DNA from 2 places in the Azospirillum humicireducens genome. Region 2 is predicted to be linked to the other one. Evidence: predicted binding sites of a transcription regulator. Region 2 holds the regulator's gene; the other holds the start of a gene.
What was found. Region 2 encodes HrcA, which represses chaperone genes, less so after heat shock. Its sites were predicted from a motif close to GTTAGCACTCNCCNNNGGNGAGTGCTAAC; they were not measured.
Positions count from the first base shown of each region.

Region 1 (9,103 bases), 380 kb from region 2:
GGTGGATGTCAGCCAGACCACGGCGGACGTGGTGTTTCAGGGCCGTCTGTTGCGCCCGATCGTCGAGACTGTCGAGGTTTCCCGCCGGTCCGGCCGTCTGGTCCGGCAGAATTTCGGCATCGCGCTGGTGTATAACCTTTGCGCTGTGCCTCTCGCGATGGGCGGAATGCTGACGCCGCTGCTGGCGGCGCTGGCCATGTCGTCGTCGTCGCTGATCGTCATTCTCAACGCGCTGCGGCTGGCCCGCGGTGCCGTCGTCAAGGATGTACCCGTCCAGGATATGGCTGTGCGGGATCTGCCGGGTAAGGATTCGGGTGATGGACGAGCTTCTCTATCTGATCGCGATCGCGCTCAGCCTGGGCGGTCTGGGGCTGACGGCCTTTCTGTGGGCGCTGAAGTCCGGCCAGTTTGACGATCTCGACGGCGCGGCGCACCGCGTCCTGTTCGACGACGACCTGCCGGCGGCTCCGCGGGCCGGGACCGAACCGGCCACCCCGGAGGCTGTCCGGCGGCAATAGTGCCAAAGCCTGTATGGGCAAAGAAAAGGTTGTATGCGTGCGAGGTTGCGATTCTCAGCGATTGCCACCAATATGAGCCCATGCGGAATGACAGGCTGGGTTCGTCCATGCCACCTTTTGATAATGTTCGCGCTCGGGAAAAGAGCGCTGCGACGGAAATGAATCCCTGCGGGGCTTGTCCCGTGCGCAGCCTGACGGTATGCGCCGCGTTGGAGCCGGAGGAACTGCGCCGTCTTGCCGACATTCTGCAGAATGTGCGCATCGATTCCGGCCATACCCTGTTTGCCGAAGGAGACGCGGCCGACGCGCTCTACAACGTCACCTCCGGTACGGTGAAGCTGTACAAGCTGCTGCCGGACGGGCGCCGCCAGATCACCGGATTCCTGGTGACCGGCGACTTCCTGGGGCTGGCCGTCAACGACAGCTATGCCTACACCGCGGAAACCGTCACCAGCGCCTCGCTTTGCCGCTTCCCGCGCAAGAAGATCGACGCGCTGCTGGAGGAGTTCCCCAAGATGCAGCGGCGCCTGTTCTCCATGGCGTCGAACGAGCTGGCCGCCGCGCAGGATCAGATGCTCTTGTTGGGCCGCAAGACGGCGAAGGAGAAGATCTGTTCCTTCCTGCTGATGCTGTCCCAGCGGGCCGCCCGCCGCGGCCACAAGGAAAACCCCGTCTTCGTGCCGATGAGCCGTGCCGACATCGCCGATTATCTGGGGCTGACCACCGAGACTGTCAGCCGCACCTTCACCCAGTTGAAGACCGCGGGCGTCATCTCGCTGCAGGAAGGCAACAAGGTCCTGATCGCCGACATCGATGCGATGTACGATCTGGCCGAAGGGGCGTGACGCAGGCCGTCACGCCTTGGTTTCCGAACCACATTGCGTCTTCCTAAATTGCCGTCCTATCCGGTGTGGCGGTGATCGTCGCCGGAATACGGCTGCCCTCAGCCCCGACCGATCGGCCGCAATTCGAACTGCAGCCAGACCAGCATCGACACCACCAGGATCGCGCCGGCCTGATGGGCGGCGGCGACGGGGAGCCACACCACCGTCAGCAGGGTGACGATGCCCAGCGCAATCTGCAGCAGGATCATGGCGGCCGACGCCAATGCCGCGCGGCTGGCGCGGCCCGGCAGGCGGGCGCTCAGGACGCGGGCGGCCAACGCAAGGACCGCAAGTCCGGTCAGGATCGCCAGAACACGGTGGATGAGTTGGATCGCCGCGGTGTTCTCGAACGGGTTGAGCCACCAGGGGGTCAGCGTGTTCACCTCCGGCGGAATCCAGTGGCCGGCCATCAGCGGGAAACTGTTGTAGGCGAGGCCGGCATCCGAGCCGGCGACGAAGGCGCCCCAGACGATGGTGACGGCGACCAGCCCCAGCGCCCAGCCGGTATGGCGGCGCAAGGATGCCGCCTCCGGACGCCACCCCGCCAGCGGCAGCGGGTCGAGCAACCCCAGAGCGGTGCGCAGCAGCAGGGCGTAGATCAGGATCGCGGTGCCGAGATGCAGGGCAAGGCGATAGTGGCTGACGTTCGGCGCGTCGACCAGCCCGCTCTTCACCATGAACCAGCCGATGCCGCCCTGAAGCCCGCCCAGCAGGAACAGACCGGCCAGCTTCGGCCACAGTTCGGGCGAGATGCGGCCCTGCATCCAGAAGCGCAGGAAGGGGATGAGGAAGACGAAGCCGATCAGCTGGCCCCACAGCCGGTGGAACCACTCCCACCAGAAGATCGACTGGAAACCCGCCAAGTCCATGTGGCTGTTGTAGATGCGGAATTCGGGTGTCTGTTTGTAAAGGTCGAAGACCCGATTCCATTCCGTTTCGGACAAGGGCGGCAGGATGCCGATCAGCGGTTTCCATTCCACCATCGACAGGCCCGATTCGGTCAGCCGGGTGATGGCGCCGATCACGGCCATGGCCAGCACCATGGCGGCACAGACCAGAAGCCACACGGCAATCGGCCGATTGGGGTTCGGGCGGGCTGAGGAGGCGAGGCTGTCGGAGGCAAAGGCGGTCACGGCGGTATTCCGGAGCACGGCGGTGGGATGTTCGCCAATGTGGTGCGAACATCCCGCTCCGTCAAACGCCTCTTGCCTCCTTGTGGGGCGGGCGGTGCCCGATCAGGCGGTGCCGTCGGCCGTGCCGACGCCGCCCTGGGCCTGGACGGTCTGGCCCTGGAACAGCGCCGACTCCGCCGCACGTCGGGCGACGAGGCCCGGCAGCTGTGTCTTCTTACCGTTCACCGTGGCATAGACCCAGCGGCCAAACTGGTCTGCGGCTCCGGCATAGTCGCCAGCGTTCAGCAGCTTCAGCAGGGTCGAGCTCTGCAGGCTGCCGGCCCCCAGATTGAAGACGAAGGAAGACAAGGCGCCGCGCTGGTCGTCGTTGACCGGCACCTTCACCAATGCATCGACATGACCTGCGGCGTCGGTCAGGTCGGAGGAGAGGAAGCTGTCGGCCTGATCGGCAGTGATGGTCTGCCCCATCTTCACCCCGGCGGTGTGGCCGTATCCGATGGTGGGAACGCCCGCCGGGCAGAGGTAGGCTTTGAGATACAGACCTTCGAAATGCTTCACGAGATCGACCGCGGCTTGGCAAACCGGCATGGTGGTCATGTCTGGAAACTCCCGCTTTGCGCGACGGATGGAATGACTCCGCCCTTAAGTGGGAATGATACTAGGCGACATGCCCGTGTAACGGGAAGGATAGAAATCAAATTGTCGCGAATGCGCGGGGTTCAGGATGTGAGGATCAGGGCGCCAGAGTGTGCGCTGCGCCGAACAGCACGAACAGGCCGAACAGAAGCGCGAACAGTCCGGCGATGGTTGTGCATTCCAGCAGCGCCTCCACCAGCCTGCCCTCGCGATCCTGCCAAGCCGCAGGCCTGCAAGCCGGTTGTCCAACGGCGGCATCGGCATCGGTGCAACTTGCCGCCTCGTCCGTCACCTCGCCGGACATGCTGCCCGCAGCGTCGTGATTGCTCCAGCCTTCGATCCGGGACTTCGCCCTGCGCTCCGCCATCATCGCGCCCTCCGCAATCTCCGTCCCCGGAATTCGCTAAAATTTTAGTGATCCGGGCGGCGGGGCGCTGTGACGGCAATCACAGGGTCGCGGAAGGCGTGATGTTGGGGCTGACGCGGGAATGCGGAAGGGAGTCAGTGAATGAGGAAATCCGCGGAGGCGTGGCGCAATTCGCCGGGGGTGATCAGGGTCTGGCTCGCCAGCCGGACCGAATGCAGCTTGCCATCGAGATTGCGCTGCCAGAAATCGAGGAAGCGGCGCAGGACCGGGTAATCCGGCGCCTGATCCAGGTCCTGCCACAGGTAGCTCTGCAGAAGTCCGGGATGGTCCGGCATATGATAGAGGATCTCGGCTGTGGTCAGGCGGAAATCGCGGAGCTGAAGGATGAGATTGGCCATGCGCGGTCTCCCATGTGGTCGGCTGATCGGTCGGTGATGGGCGATGTCCGGTTCCTCTGATGCGGGTCCGGCAGCGGCAGGCCGGCACCGGGAAGGTCAGGGCCCTCTGTGACCCTTTTAAGAAATCTTGCCCGGCCACGGGTTCTGGCACAATACAAAAAATTGTTTTTCATCAACATGTTAGCAGCATAATGGCGTGAGTGCTGCCGGTATCTGCGCCAAAATCCGAAACGAGCCCCTTGAATCCCCAAACCGCTTCGATTAGCTGTCTGGCACTCGCCGGGATGGAGTGCTAACAGCCGCCGCCCGCGCCAATTTTCGTCAGTCAGAACCAAGCCTTGATCCAAGGAGGCATTCCATGAAGTTCCGCCCGCTGCACGACCGCGTCGTCGTCAAGCGTCTGGAGTCCGACACCAAGACCAAGGGTGGGATCATCATCCCCGACACGGCCAAGGAAAAGCCGCAGGAAGGCGAGATCATCGCCGTCGGCCCGGGCGCCCGTGACGAGTCGGGCAAGGTCGTGGCGCTGGACGTCAAGGCCGGCGACCGCATCCTGTTCGGCAAGTGGTCGGGCACCGAAGTGAAGATCGAAGGCGTCGATTACCTGATCATGAAGGAATCGGACATCATGGGCGTCATCGAGGCCTGAGTCCTCCGCCCGTATCCTTCGAAATTTGCAAGTTAAAGGAATCGAGACATGGCTGCCAAAGACGTCAAGTTCGGCCCCTCCGCGCGCGAAAAGCTGCTGCGTGGCGTTGACATCCTCGCCGACGCCGTGAAGGTCACGCTGGGCCCGAAGGGCCGCAACGTCGTGATCGAGAAGTCCTTCGGCGCTCCGCGCATCACCAAGGACGGTGTGTCGGTCGCCAAGGAAATCGAGCTTGCCGACAAGTTCGAGAACATGGGCGCCCAGATGGTCCGCGAGGTCGCCTCGAAGACCAACGATCTGGCCGGTGACGGCACCACCACCGCCACCGTCCTGGCCCAGGCCATCGTCCGCGAAGGCGTGACGAAGGTCGCCGCCGGCCTGAACCCGATGGACCTGAAGCGCGGCATCGATCTGGCGGTCTCCACCGTCGTCGCCGACATCCAGGCCCGCGCCAAGAAGGTCACGACCAACGACGAGATCGCCCAGGTCGGCACCATCTCCGCCAACGGCGAAGCCGAGATCGGCAAGATGATCGCCCAGGCGATGGAGCGCGTCGGCAACGAGGGCGTCATCACGGTGGAAGAGGCCAAGAGCCTGGACACCGAGCTGGACGTCGTCGAAGGCATGCAGTTCGACCGCGGCTACCTGTCGCCGTACTTCGTGACCAACGCCGACAAGATGGTCGCGGACCTCGAGAACCCGTACATCCTGCTGCACGAGAAGAAGCTGTCGGGCCTGCAGCCGCTGCTGCCGGTTCTGGAAGCCGTCGTCCAGTCCTCGCGTCCGCTGCTGATCATCGCCGAGGACATCGAGGGCGAGGCGCTGGCCACCCTGGTGGTCAACAAGCTGCGCGGCGGCCTGAAGATCGCCGCCGTCAAGGCTCCGGGCTTCGGCGACCGCCGCAAGGCGATGCTGGAGGACATGGCCATCCTGACCGGCGGCCAGGTCATCTCCGAAGACCTCGGCATCAAGCTCGAGAACGTCACGCTCGACATGCTGGGCACCGCCAAGAAGGTGGTGATCTCCAAGGAGACCACCACCATCGTCGACGGCGCCGGCGACAAGGCCGACATCGAAGCCCGTTGCGGCCAGATCCGCGCCCAGGCCGAGGAGACCACCTCGGACTACGACCGCGAGAAGCTGCAGGAGCGTCTGGCCAAGCTGGCCGGTGGTGTCGCCGTCATCCGCGTCGGCGGTGCGACCGAGGTCGAGGTGAAGGAGCGCAAGGATCGCGTTGACGACGCGATGCACGCCACCCGCGCCGCGGTGGAAGAGGGTGTGGTCGCCGGCGGCGGCACCGCCCTGCTGTACGCCAGCAAGGCCCTGGACAAGCTGACCCCGGTCAACGACGAGCAGCGCGTCGGCATCGACATCATCCGTCGCGCCCTGCAGGCTCCGGTCCGTCAGATCGCCTACAACGCCGGCACCGACGGTTCGATCGTCGTCGGCAAGCTGCTGGACCAGACCGACACCAACTTCGGCTACGACGCCCAGAAGGGTGAGTTCACCGATCTGGTCGCCGCCGGCATCATCGACCCGGTGAAGGTGGTTCGCACCGCCCTGCAGGATGCGGCCTCGATCGCCGGCCTGCTGATCACCACCGAGGCGATGATCGCCGAGAAGCCGGAGAAGAAGGCTGCTCCGGGCGGCATGCCGGGCGGCATGGGCGGCATGGACGACATGGGCTTCTAATAGCCCATCGTCTGACCGTCCTTCGGTTCGGAAAGGGGCGCCTCCGCAAGGGGGCGTCCCTTTTCTTTTGGGGCTTGGGGTATTCCGGAATGCTCCGGATATGGTCCGCCTGTACCTGGGCAGGTTGCAGCTGCCCTCCGCCATCCTGAAATGTCAAGGTGAACTCCGCCTTGCTTTGGCGCCGGCGCCTCCCAATAATCCGCCCCTCCCGCCGGGCGCCCCAATGGGGGGCGCCGGATTGTGAATTCCGTATTTTTCAACGAGGGCCTGTTCCATGCGCTCCTTCGAGGGCCAGCATTCCGACAACGTCGCCATCAAGCGCACCCGCGAGCAGAAGCAGCGTCAGCTGGTTCAGCTCAAGGAGCAGCTGGCGACGCTGAAAGCCCACGCGGCCCCCGCCATCCGTGAAGCGCTGGTCAAGCGCATCGCCGAACTCGACGCCGAACTGCGCCAGCCTGCCAAGCCGCCCCGCGAGGGCCGCGAGGGCCGCGAGGACGCGCCGCGTCCCCCCCGCCGCGAAGCGCGGCCCAGCGTCTTCCGCGCTGAAGACGGCGGCGACCGCAGCGCGGCGCTGTCCGCATCCAGCGTCTTCGCCTCGCCCCGCCGCCGCAGCTGAGGACGGACAGCGCCATGCCTGCCGACCGCACCGCTCCTCTCAAGGGATCCCGTCTCGCCGATCAGGCCTGGCTGCTGATGATGCTGCCGCCCCTGTTCTGGGCGGGCAACGCGGTCCTGGGGCGTGCGGTCGCCGGGGCCGTGCCGCCCATCGGGTTGGCCTTCTGGCGCTGGTGCCTGGGCATGCTGATCGTGCTGCCCTTCGCCTGGCCGCACCTGCGCCACGACATCACGCCGATCCTGGCGCGGTGGAAGAGTGTGCTGCTGCTGGGCACTCTGGGCATCGGCATCTACAACACCTTTCAATACATCGCGCTGAACACGACGACCGCGCTGAACTGCGTGATGCTGCAGTCGTCGATGCCCGTGATGATCGTCCTGATGAGCCTCGTCCTGTTCCGCGACCGGATCGGGGCGATGCAGGGGGTGGGAATCGCGGTCTCGCTGGTCGGTGCGATGACTCTGATCTCCCACGGCGACCCTGCGACGCTGTTGGGGCTGGAACTGAACGCGGGCGATGTCTGGATGCTGGCGGCGGTGGTGATCTATGCCGCCTACACCACGCTGCTGCGCCGCCGTCCGGCGATCCATGGCCTCAGCTTCGTCGTCGTCACCTTCGCCATCGGTGCGGTGGAACTTCTGCCCTTCTATCTCTGGGAAAGCCTGAGCGGGCATCCGATGCAGGCGAGCGGCATCACGCTGCTGGCGGTCGGCTATACCGTGCTGTTCCCGTCCATCGCCGCCTATCTCTGCTTCAACCGGGCGGTGGAGCTGCTCGGCCCGAACACGGCCGGCCTTGCCATCCATCTGGTGCCCGTCTTCGGCAGCCTGCTGGCCATTCTGTTCCTGGGAGAGCAGCCGCATCTCTATCATGGGATCGGCATCGCCCTGATCGCCGCCGGCATTGTCCTGGCGACCCGCCGCCGCGCCTGAGGCTGCCGGATTGTTTCCTGCTGTGGAAATTATCATCGTTCAGTGTTGAAACGATGTTGTTTGAGAGTTGTTCTCGCTCGCAAGGCAGCATCGGTCCGGCAATATTCTTGAGTCGGTTCTTCTGATTGCCTGGATTATCGCGAGGATACTCTCGAAACTCGCCGTTCGGTATTGCGGTGTGTGGTGGGATAGCGTGCGGATTGGGCGTGGTGAGCGGATGTTCGCGCGTATACTATCCCCGATATCCTTTTAGACACACTCGCTATCCTTCGCGCCAGCAGCGGTCAATAAGGGATGACCGCTAAAATGCAGGTCATGGCGGCGGTTCGCAGATCGATCGGTCGCCATGAGGAGCCGGCGCTGTCCGCCGGTCCGCTGTGGTGGAGGTCCCAAGATGCCCCTGCAAATGCCTGTTCCGGTCTCCGTGAATACCGCCTGCCTCATTCACATCGTCGACGGCGATCTGCTGTCGCGCAGCACGCTCTCGCGGGCATTGGGTGCCGTCGGCATCGCCTGCCGCGTCCACAGCACCGGCGCCGACGCGCTGGCCGTGTTGGGCACCGCCTCCTCCTGCATCGTCCTGCGCAGCGACCTGCCGGACATGACCGCCATCGAATTCATGGCCGAGGCCTCGCTGCATGGCCATGACCTGCCGGTTCTGATCGTCACCGAACAGGGCGACGTCGACGCCGCCGTGGCCGCGATGAAGGCCGGGGCGTCCGACTGCATCGCCCGGCCCTTCGCCGTCCCGGCCTTCCTGGATCGGCTGCGGGCCTGCCTGGCGTCCGGCACCCCCCATGCCGAGCAGCGCGACCGCAGCCGCGACGCTGTCCGCCGGCTCACCCTGCTGAGCCGCCGTGAGTCGGAGGTGCTGGAACTGATCGTCGAAGGCAAGCAGAGCAAGACCATTGCCTGGGAACTGGGCATCAGCATCAAGACGGTGGAGGTCCACCGCGCCCGCATCATGGAGAAGACCGGCTGCCGGTCCATCGTCGGGCTGGGCCGCTTGTGGGAAGCGGCGGAGATGCTGCGCGGCCGCGACCTGCCGCGTGTGTTGCCCATCCGCCAGCCGGCGATGATGGAAGCGATCGCGTCCTGACAGCCCATCCGGGTGCGGTTTTCCGGGCGGACTGACATTGCCGGGACCGGAGCTTCGAAAATCGGTACCGGCCAGGTCCTTCTCGTTGGGATCGGCGGCCAGAGGATTGTAAAGTTCTGGAGAAGAGCAACCAGAACGCCGACAGGAGCGGTCCGATGTTCCCCGACCATGGTCACCGT
Region 1 is NZ_CP015285.1:2,297,799-2,306,901, reverse strand. It holds gene A6A40_RS10790 (heavy metal translocating P-type ATPase metal-binding domain-containing protein) at 1-412, shown strand, start outside; gene ccoS (cbb3-type cytochrome oxidase assembly protein CcoS) at 318-518, shown strand; gene A6A40_RS10780 (Crp/Fnr family transcriptional regulator) at 701-1,363, shown strand; gene A6A40_RS10775 (COX15/CtaA family protein) at 1,462-2,535, opposite strand; gene A6A40_RS10770 (lysozyme) at 2,638-3,132, opposite strand; gene A6A40_RS10765 (hypothetical protein) at 3,269-3,541, opposite strand; gene A6A40_RS10760 (usg protein) at 3,673-3,936, opposite strand; gene groES (co-chaperone GroES) at 4,295-4,585, shown strand; gene groL (chaperonin GroEL) at 4,634-6,277, shown strand; gene A6A40_RS10745 (hypothetical protein) at 6,552-6,893, shown strand; gene A6A40_RS10740 (DMT family transporter) at 6,908-7,825, shown strand; gene A6A40_RS10735 (response regulator transcription factor) at 8,220-8,924, shown strand; gene A6A40_RS10730 (ATP-binding protein) at 9,080-9,103, shown strand, end outside.
Region 1: the regulator HrcA is predicted to act here: its motif matches at 4,205-4,233, upstream of groES (co-chaperone GroES).

Region 2 (9,103 bases):
TACCGCATCGACCTGACCCGGCCGGCGGTCGACGGATTCATCTTCTGGACCAAGAATCTGGGGCCGTTCCTCGGCGCTCTCGACAGTGTGGCGGAGCGGGGCTTTCCCTTCGTGGTGCAATACAGCGTCACCGGCCTGCCCACCGTTCTGGAGCGTTCGGTCCCCGCCTGGGAAACAGCGGTCGGGCACATCATGCAGGTGCGCGAACGCTGGGGGGCGCGGGCGGCGGTCTGGCGTTACGACCCGATCATCCTTACCGATGCCACTCCGCCGGCGTGGCACCGCGAGACCTTCGCCCGGATCGCCCGTGCCTTGCGCGGGGTCACCGACGAGGCGGTGGTGTCCTTCCTTCAGCCCTACCGCAAGACCGCCCGCAACCTCGCCGCTGCCGGCATCGGCTGGCGCGACCCGGAGGCGGAGGAGAAACGCGCCCTGTTGGCGGATTTGGCCGGGATCGCGGCGGGGGAGGGTATGGCGCTGACGCTCTGCACCCAGCCGGAGCTGGTGGACACGCCCGGCACGGCGCCGGCGCGCTGCGTCGATGCGCTGCGGCTGTCGGACGTGGCGGGCTATGCCGTCGCGGTGCGGGAGAAGGGAAACCGGCCTGGCTGCCTGTGCGCCGAAAGCCGCGACATCGGCGATTACGACAGCTGTCCGCACGGGTGCGTCTACTGCTATGCCGTCGCCGACCGCGGCACGGCGCAGCGGAGGTTCAGCGCCCATGACCCGGAGGGGGAGTTTCTGGTGGCGCGGCGGACGCCTCCTCCCTGACCTATCCTTACGGACAGACCTTACGCACCGTCTCCACCAGCTTTTCCGGGTTGAAGGGCTTCACCAGCCAACCGGTTGCGCCGGCTTCGCGGCCGGCGGTCTTCTTGGCGGGGTCGGCTTCGGTGGTCAGCAGCAGCACCGGAGTGACGCGATTGAGGGCCGACGTGCGGATGGCGCGGGTCAGGGCCAGCCCGTCCAACCCCGGCATGTTCAGGTCGGTGATGATGCAGTCGAACTTGCGCTGGCTGATCAGGGCCAGACCGGCGTTGCCGTCCGATGCCTCCGCCACCTCATAGCCGGCGCCTTTCAGCGTGAATCCCACCATGTCGCGGATGGTCTTGGAATCGTCGACGGTCAGGACGCTCTTGGGCGCAGAGGGGGGCATGGAACGCGGCTCCGGTTGCTCGGCCGAAAGGACTAAGGGAAAGGCCTAGGCAATTTCCCGCCGACCGTCAACCGTTGGCGTCCCCTATTCCGAACAACGCCGGACCCCGGCCCGGCGGCATCGCCGCTGGACCGGGGATCTGGTAAAGACACTATGATTACGCCTTCGTATCGAGGTGCTGCCCGCCGGCATCACCGCCCTTGGCGACGCCGACCATCGCTTCGCGCAGCAGGCGGCCATGGATGGTGTAGCCCGGCTGCAGCACCTGGACGACGGTGCCGGCGGCCTTGCCGGTGTTCTCGATCTCGAACATCACCTGATGGAAGTTCGGGTCGAACGGCTCGCCGGCCGGGTCCAGCTTCTTGATGCCGGCGCGGTCGAAGGCGGCGAACAGCTGGCGCTCGGTCGCCTCGACGCCGACGGCGAGGCCCTTCAGCATATCGTCCTGCTCGCGGCCCTCGGCCGGGACGGCGTCCAGCGCACGGCGCAGGTTGTCGGCGACCGAAACCAATTCCTTGGCGAAGCTGGACACCGCGAACTTGGTGGCATCCTCGCGGTCGCGCTGGGCACGGCGGCGGGTGTTCTCCGTCTCCGCCATGGCGCGCAGAAGCTGGTCCTTCAGGCTGGCGACCTCGGCCTCCAGCTTGGCGACGCGGTCTTCGGGCGAACCGGTGCCCGTCTGGCCGGCATCGGCACCGTTGGCGGCGGCCGTGTTGGCGGCCTCGGTCGGCTCCACGGTGGCGTCGGCGGGCTTGTTCTGCTCTTCGCTCATGGTTTTCTCAATTCTTGCTTGGTCGGTATGGCAGGGAGTGAGGCGGGATGGGACGGTCAGCCGATCAGCCGGCTGACCACCTTGGCGGTGTAATCCACCAGCGGAATGATGCGGGCGTAATTGATGCGGGTCGGACCGATGACCCCGATGGCGCCGATGACCTGCTCGCGGCTGTTCTGGAAGGGGGAGATGATCATCGAACAGCCGGAGTGGTTGAACAGCACGTTCTCCGCCCCGATGAAGATCTGCACGCCGTCGCCGCGGCCGGTGGCGTCCAGCATCCGCAACATCGTCTCCTTGGTCTCCAGCGCCTCGAACAGGGCGCGCACGCGCTCCAGGTCTGAGAGCGCCGTGACGTCCTCCAGCAGGCGGGACTGGCCGCGGACGATCAACTGGCCGGCGTTCGACCCGCCGCTGCCGGCCCAGGTGGCCAGACCGGCGGAAACCACCTTGCGCGACAGCTCGTCCAGCTGGGTCTTCTGCTGCTCGATCTCCTGCAGCACCTCCTGCCGCGCCTCGTCCAGCGTGCGGCCGGCGAGCTTGGCGCTGAGGAAGTTCGACACCGTCTGCAGGGTGGAGGTCGGGACCCCCATCGGCACCTCGATCACCCGGTTCTCGACCAGCCCGTCCTCGTTGACCAGGACGACCAGGGCGCGGCCGGGGCCGAGCGCCACGAACTCGATGTGCTTCAGCGGACGGTCGGTCTTGGGCGCCACCACCAGCCCGGCGCAATGCGACAGGCCGGACAGCATGGTCGACGCCTCGCCCAGCACATCGGCGAAGGCGCGGCCGGAGGCGGCGCATTTCGCTTCGATCGAGGCGCGCTCGTCCTCGGTCAGCGACCCGATCTCCAGCAGGCCGTCGACGAACATGCGCAGGCCGGCGTCGGTCGGGATGCGGCCGGCCGAGGTGTGCGGAGCGTAGAGCAGCCCCTGCTCCTCCAGGTCGGCCATCACGTTGCGGATGGTCGCGGGCGACAGGGCCATGCCAAGCCGCCGCGAAATGGTGCGCGAGCCGACCGGCTCGCCGGACGCCACATAGGCGTCGACGATCAGCCGGAAGATTTCGCGCGATCGCTGGTTCAGCTCGTTGATCATGGGCCTTCTGACGGTTCGGTCTGCTGCCGTTGCCGGACGGGACTGCCGACGGGTCCGAATTTAGGCAGGTCCGATCACCGAATCAACGTGCCGGGCCGACAAGCCTGCAAGCAGGCGCGGCGGCGTTCCGCTGCGCCGCTTCCGCCTGCGGCATTTCGCCATCGTCCCCCCGCCTCCGTCCCCTGCCTCCGCTTTCGCCTCCGCCGCGGCCCGGTGGCGCCATGCGGTTGCCGCGCCCAGACAACAACCAAAAGGAAATAAAAGAACGATGCCATTTTTAAAAAGTTGATAACTTTTAGAAATACTCTCCATACCGGACGAAAGGAAAGATAATTCACTACCGAACTTTCGGTCCACGAACGATTTGACCCGGCGAAGCCGGCACAATGCAATGAAGGGAACGATCCATGGCCTCCTGCGCGTCGCATCACTCCCGGTCCGTCTCCACTGCGCCCGATCGCCGTCGCGGATGGGCGCGCGAAATCCTGCTGGCCGATGCCTCCCTTCCCGACCTCGACCGGCTCCTTCATTCATGCCGCGACGGGGTCGAGGTGCGGCTGGTCGGGTCGGACGAGGATGGCTTCGCCGCACTGACGGCGGCGCTGGCCGAGGGGCCGGCGGCCATCCATCTGGTCGCCCATGGCGAACCGGGGCTCATCCGGCTGGGCCGCCGCCCGCTCGACCGGGCGCTGCTCCCGGAGACCGCGCCCGGCGGCCCGTCTTCGGCCGATCTGCTGCTCTACGGGTGCGGGACCGGGGCCGGTGCCGCGGGGCGGGGATTCGTCGATGCGCTGGCCGGCTGGACCGGCGGCGGGGTTGCCGCCGCCAGCCGCCCGGTGGGCGATGCCGGGCGGGGCGGCTGCTGGGAGCTGGATGTGACCGCCGGGTCGCCGTCGGCTGCACCGGCGCTGGGCGCGGGACGGGAGTCCTGGCCGCATCTGCTGGTCCAGCTCGAGGGCGATGCCGGGGACAACGTCTTGGAGGGCAACCTGTATGAGGACACCCTCGTCGGGTTTGGCGGCAACGACACACTGGTCGGCTACGACGGGAACGACAATCTGGGCGGCGGGGATGGCGACGACAGCGTCGTCGGCGGCAACGGCGACGATCTGCTCTGGGGCGATGCCGGCAACGACATCCTGGTCGGCGGAAGCGGAAGCGACTCGCTGATCGGCGACGACGGGCTGGACATCGCGGTCTTCACCGGCAACCGGGCCGATTACGACCTGTCGCAGCCGGGGCTGGTGATCCATCTGGCGACGGGCGACGCCGACACGATGTCCGGCATCGACCGGCTGATCTTCGACGACGAGACGATCGACATCAATCTGGCGCCGACCGCCGCCATCGACATCGACGAGGCTCCGAACGAGGTGTCGGAGGCCGCACACACCGGCGACACCGTCGGACTGTGCGCCCTGTCGCTCGATTCGGAAGGCACCATCCTGACCTACAGCCTTGCCGACGATGCCGGCGGGCGCTTCGCAATCGATTCCGTCACCGGCCTGGTGACGGTGGCCGACGCCACCCTGCTGGATTTCGAGACGGCGTCCAGCCACGACATCGTCGTCGCGGTCAGCGACGGCTCGATCACCACCACCACCACCATGACCATCGCCGTGCTGGACGGCAACGACCGGCCGACCCGGCCGGTGGATGTCGATGCGGCGGTGAACACCGTGTCCGAACGGGCGGCGGTCGGCACCGTGGTCGGGATCACCGCCTTCGCCACCGATCCCAACCCCGGCGAAACCGTCACCTACAGCCTCGCCGACAACGCCTATGGCTCCTTCGCCATCGATTCCACCACCGGCGTTGTCACCGTCGCCTCCAACCAGCGGCTGGATTACGGGATCGGCGACAGCCGCACCATCGTCGTCCGTGCCACCGACAGCAATGGCCAGCCCATCAGCAACGACCAGACCTTCACCATCGCCGTCACCAACCTGGTGGAACAGCGCAGCTACACCGGCGGCTCCGCCAACAACTATTTCGTCGCCAGCGCGCCCGATTACTGGACGATCGACGGGGGGGCCGGCAACGACAACCTGACCGGCAACGCGCTGTCCGACACGCTGCTCGGCGGGGAGGGGAACGACGTGCTTTACGGTGCCGGTGGTGACGACCAGCTTCAGGGCGGGGCCGGCAACGACACGCTGGAGGGCGGCGCCGGAGCGGACCTGCTGTCCGGCGGCGCCGGCATCGACACCGTCCGCTACACCGCGGCGGTGAAGATCGATCTGGCGACGGGGCAGCACACCGGGCAGGCGGCCGGCGACGTCTTCGACGGGATCGAGATTTTCCAGGGCTCGTCCTATCAGGACACGCTGATCGGCGACGCCGGCGACAACTGGCTGGTCGGCGGCAGCGGAAACGACACGCTGATCGGCGGCGCTGGGGCCGATACGCTGGACGGCGGCTACGGGATCATAGACACCGTTTCCTATGCCAACGAGACGGCGTCCATTCTCATCGACTTCGCCACCGGGGTGAACGGGGGGGCGGCTGCCGGCGACGTGCTGATCAGCATCGAAGAGGTCGATGGAACGGCCTATGGCGACCTGATGATCGGCAATGCGGGCACCAACAACCTCTGGGGCGAGGGTGGTGACGACACTCTGCTCGGTGGTGCCGGAGCCGATGGGATGAGCGGCGGGGCTGGGAACGACATCCTCGACGGCGGCACCGGTCACGACGCCATGCGCGGCGGTCTCGGCGATGACATCTTCTATGTCGATATGAGCAACGATTCCGTCACGGAATTCCTGAACGAAGGCATCGACACCGTCCGTTCGGTATTGTCCTCCTACCGCCTGACCGACAATGTCGAGAACCTGATCTATGACGGCGCCGGATCCTTCACCGGCACCGGCAATGCGCTGGACAACCGGCTGACCGGCGGTGCCGGGGACGACACGCTGACCGGCGGCGGCGGCGCCGACACCCTGACCGGCGGGGCCGGCGCCGACCTGTTCGTCCTCGCCTCCCACACCGACAGCGGCCTCGGCGCCGCCGCCGACCTGATCCAGGATTTCTCCGCCGGTCAGGACATGATCGATCTGCGGAAGGTGGACGCCAACAGCGGTCTGTCGGGCGATCAGGCCTTCACCTTCATCGGCACCGCCGCCTTCACCGGAGTTGCCGGGCAACTGTCCTACCGGACGCTTGCCGACGGCACGACGCGGGTCTCCGCCGACCGCAACGGCGACGGGCTGCCGGACATGGAGCTGTCGCTGTCCGGGACGCTGACCCTGTCCGCGTCCAACTTCTATCTCTGACCGCCCTGTCCCGACCGTTGTTGCGGCGGGGGCCGCCGTCCCGCGGCCCCCGTCTCAGCCTTCCGACAGGAAGGCGCGGTATTGGGCGCTGATGGCACCGACCGCCGCCTCGTACAGCTGGCGGCCGTGCTCGGGGCGGGCAAGGCCGGGGGCGGAGCCGATGCGGCCGTCCGGGTAGCGGCGGCGGAAGTCGCGGGCGTCGTGGAAGCCGCCGGCCGGCGCCTGTTCCGGCTCCATCGCCGCGCTCTTGATCGATTCGGGATAGGCGTATTGGGTGACAGACACCTCGCTGGGCGTGGCGTGCGAGCCTTCCTTGCCCTGGTACAGCTCGCGCGACAGCCGGCCGACCTCGCCGTTCTCCCACCAGTTCACCAGGGCGCAGCGCAGGTCCGGCGCGTCGCGGCCACGCAGCGCCCGGTTCTCCGCATGGATCTCGTAGAAGGCGGCGCGGACGGTGGCGATGTTGCCGCCATGGCCGTTGACGAAGAAGAAGCGCTCGAACCCGTGTTCGGCCAGCGAGCCGACATAGTCGCGCAGCACGGCGATCAGCGTCGACGGCTTCAGCGTCATCGAGCCGGGAAACTCCATATGGTGCACGGCCATGCCGACCGGGATCGTCGGGCCGACCAGCGCGCCGGTGGCGTCGCCGACGCCCTTCGCGATGACCTCGGCGCAGATGGCGTCGGTGCCGACCAGCCCGTTCGGCCCATGCTGCTCGGTCGAGCCGATCGGCATGATGATGCCCTTGGAGGTCTTCAGATAGGCCTCGACCTCGGCCCAGGTGCTCAGGTGAAGCTGCACGGTGGCTGATCCTTTTCGACGATGCGTGCCGGGAATGCGGCCGGGAATGCGTTGGCCCTCATGTTAGGCGGCGCACCGGCCGCGACAACCGTTCCCTGCGCCGGGCGGGCATGACGGGACCGTGCCGGCCGGCCGGGCTCATCCCGTGCTGGCGCAATGCTGCGCCGATGACTACAATCGCGTGCATTCCGCCCGAGCGGGCGTCTCTTCCGGGGTGCGGTGGTGGTTGCGCGCGTCAACACGGTGGCGTTCCAGGGCATCGAGGTGCTGGGGATCGACGTGCAGGTCCAGATGTCCGGCGGACTCGTCGCCTTCACCGTCGTCGGCCTGCCCGACAAGGCGGTGGGTGAAAGCCGGGAGCGGGTCCGCGCCGCCCTGCACGCGCTGGGGCTGGCGCTGCCGGCCAAGCGCATCACCGTCAACCTCGCCCCGGCCGACGTGCTGAAGGAGGGCAGCCATTTCGACCTGCCGATCGCGCTCGGCCTGCTGACCGTGATGGGGGTGCTGCCGGATGCGGAGATCGCCCGCTATGTCGCGCTGGGCGAACTGGCTCTCGACGGCGCCCTGACCCCGGTGGCCGGCGTGCTGCCCGCCGCCATCGACGCGTTGGCCAACGACCGCGGCCTGATCTGCCCGGCGGCCTGCGGCGGCGAGGCGGCCTGGGCCGGTCCCGATCTGGACGTGCTGGCGCCGGCCAACCTGCTGGCTCTCATCAACCATTTCAAGGGCACCCAGGTGCTGACCCCGCCCAAGCCGCGCATGCAGGAACAGGACGCGCCGCCGCCCGACCTGCGCGACGTCAAGGGCAACGAAACCGCCAAGCGCGCGCTGGAGGTGGCGGCCGCCGGGTCGCACAATCTGCTGATGATCGGTCCGCCCGGTTCCGGCAAGTCGATGCTGGCCGCCCGCCTGCCCGGCCTGCTGCCTCCGCTCGACCCGGCGGAGGCGCTGGAGGTGTCGATGATCCACAGCGTCGGCGGGCTGCTGGAGGAGGGGCGCCTGCTGCGCCAGCGCCCCTACCGCGCACCGCATCAGTCGGCCAGTCTGCCGGCGCTGGTCGGCGGCGGCACACGGGCCAAGCCGGGGGAGATTTCCCTGGCGCATCAGGGCGTTCTCTTCTTGGACGAGCTGCCGGAGTTTCCCCGTCCGCTGCTGGAGGCGCTGCGCCAGCCGCTGGAGACCGGCAAGGCGGTGGTCAGCCGCGCCAACCACCATGTGACCTATCCGGCGCGCGTGCAGCTGGTGGCGGCGATGAATCCCTGCCGCTGCGGCCATCTCGACGATGCTTCGCTCGCCTGTGCCCGTGCGCCGAAATGCGCCGCCGACTATCAGTCCAAAATAAGCGGGCCGTTGTTCGACCGCATCGATCTGCACATCGACGTTCCCGCAGTCAGCCCCGCCGACCTCAGCCTGCCGCCCCCGGCGGAGGGCAGCGCCGACATCGCCGCCCGCGTCGCCGTCGCCCGCGCCATCCAGGCGGAGCGCTATGGCGGCTTCGGTCCCTACCCGGCCGGGCGGGCGGTGCGCACGAACGCCGAGGCGGATGGGGAACTGCTGGAGAAGGTCGCCTCGCCCGACGCCCCAGGCCGCGCCCTGCTGACCGAGGCGGCGGAACGGCTGAAACTGTCGGCCCGCGGCTATCACCGGGTGATGCGGGTGGGGCGGACGCTGGCCGACCTGGACGGGATGGAGGGGGTGAGGCGCCGCCACATCGCCGAGGCGTTGAGCTACCGGCGGATCGCGCCGGGGCGGTAGCCTTTATCGGGGAGGCAATGCGGCGCGATCTTGCGCGGCACGGATGGCCGCCGCGATTGCGGTGTGCGCCTGCGGGCTGTTCTTCCAGCAGCTGGCGCCCAACTCTCCCGCTATGGCCGCGCACAGGGTTGCGGCGTCGGCTCTGGCCAGCGCTGCCAGATCATGGATTCCGATTTGCTCCAGCCTGCCGATCACTGTCGGGCCGACGCCCTTGACGGCCAGCAGCACGGCACGTTCGTCTGGT
Region 2 is NZ_CP015285.1:2,672,988-2,682,090, forward strand. It holds gene A6A40_RS12585 (DUF1848 domain-containing protein) at 1-771, shown strand, start outside; gene A6A40_RS12590 (response regulator) at 779-1,156, opposite strand; gene grpE (nucleotide exchange factor GrpE) at 1,314-1,928, opposite strand; gene hrcA (heat-inducible transcriptional repressor HrcA) at 1,985-3,025, opposite strand; gene A6A40_RS32275 (DUF4347 domain-containing protein) at 3,433-6,303, shown strand; gene A6A40_RS12610 (creatininase family protein) at 6,358-7,104, opposite strand; gene A6A40_RS12615 (YifB family Mg chelatase-like AAA ATPase) at 7,327-8,859, shown strand; gene A6A40_RS12620 (hypothetical protein) at 8,863-9,103, opposite strand, start outside.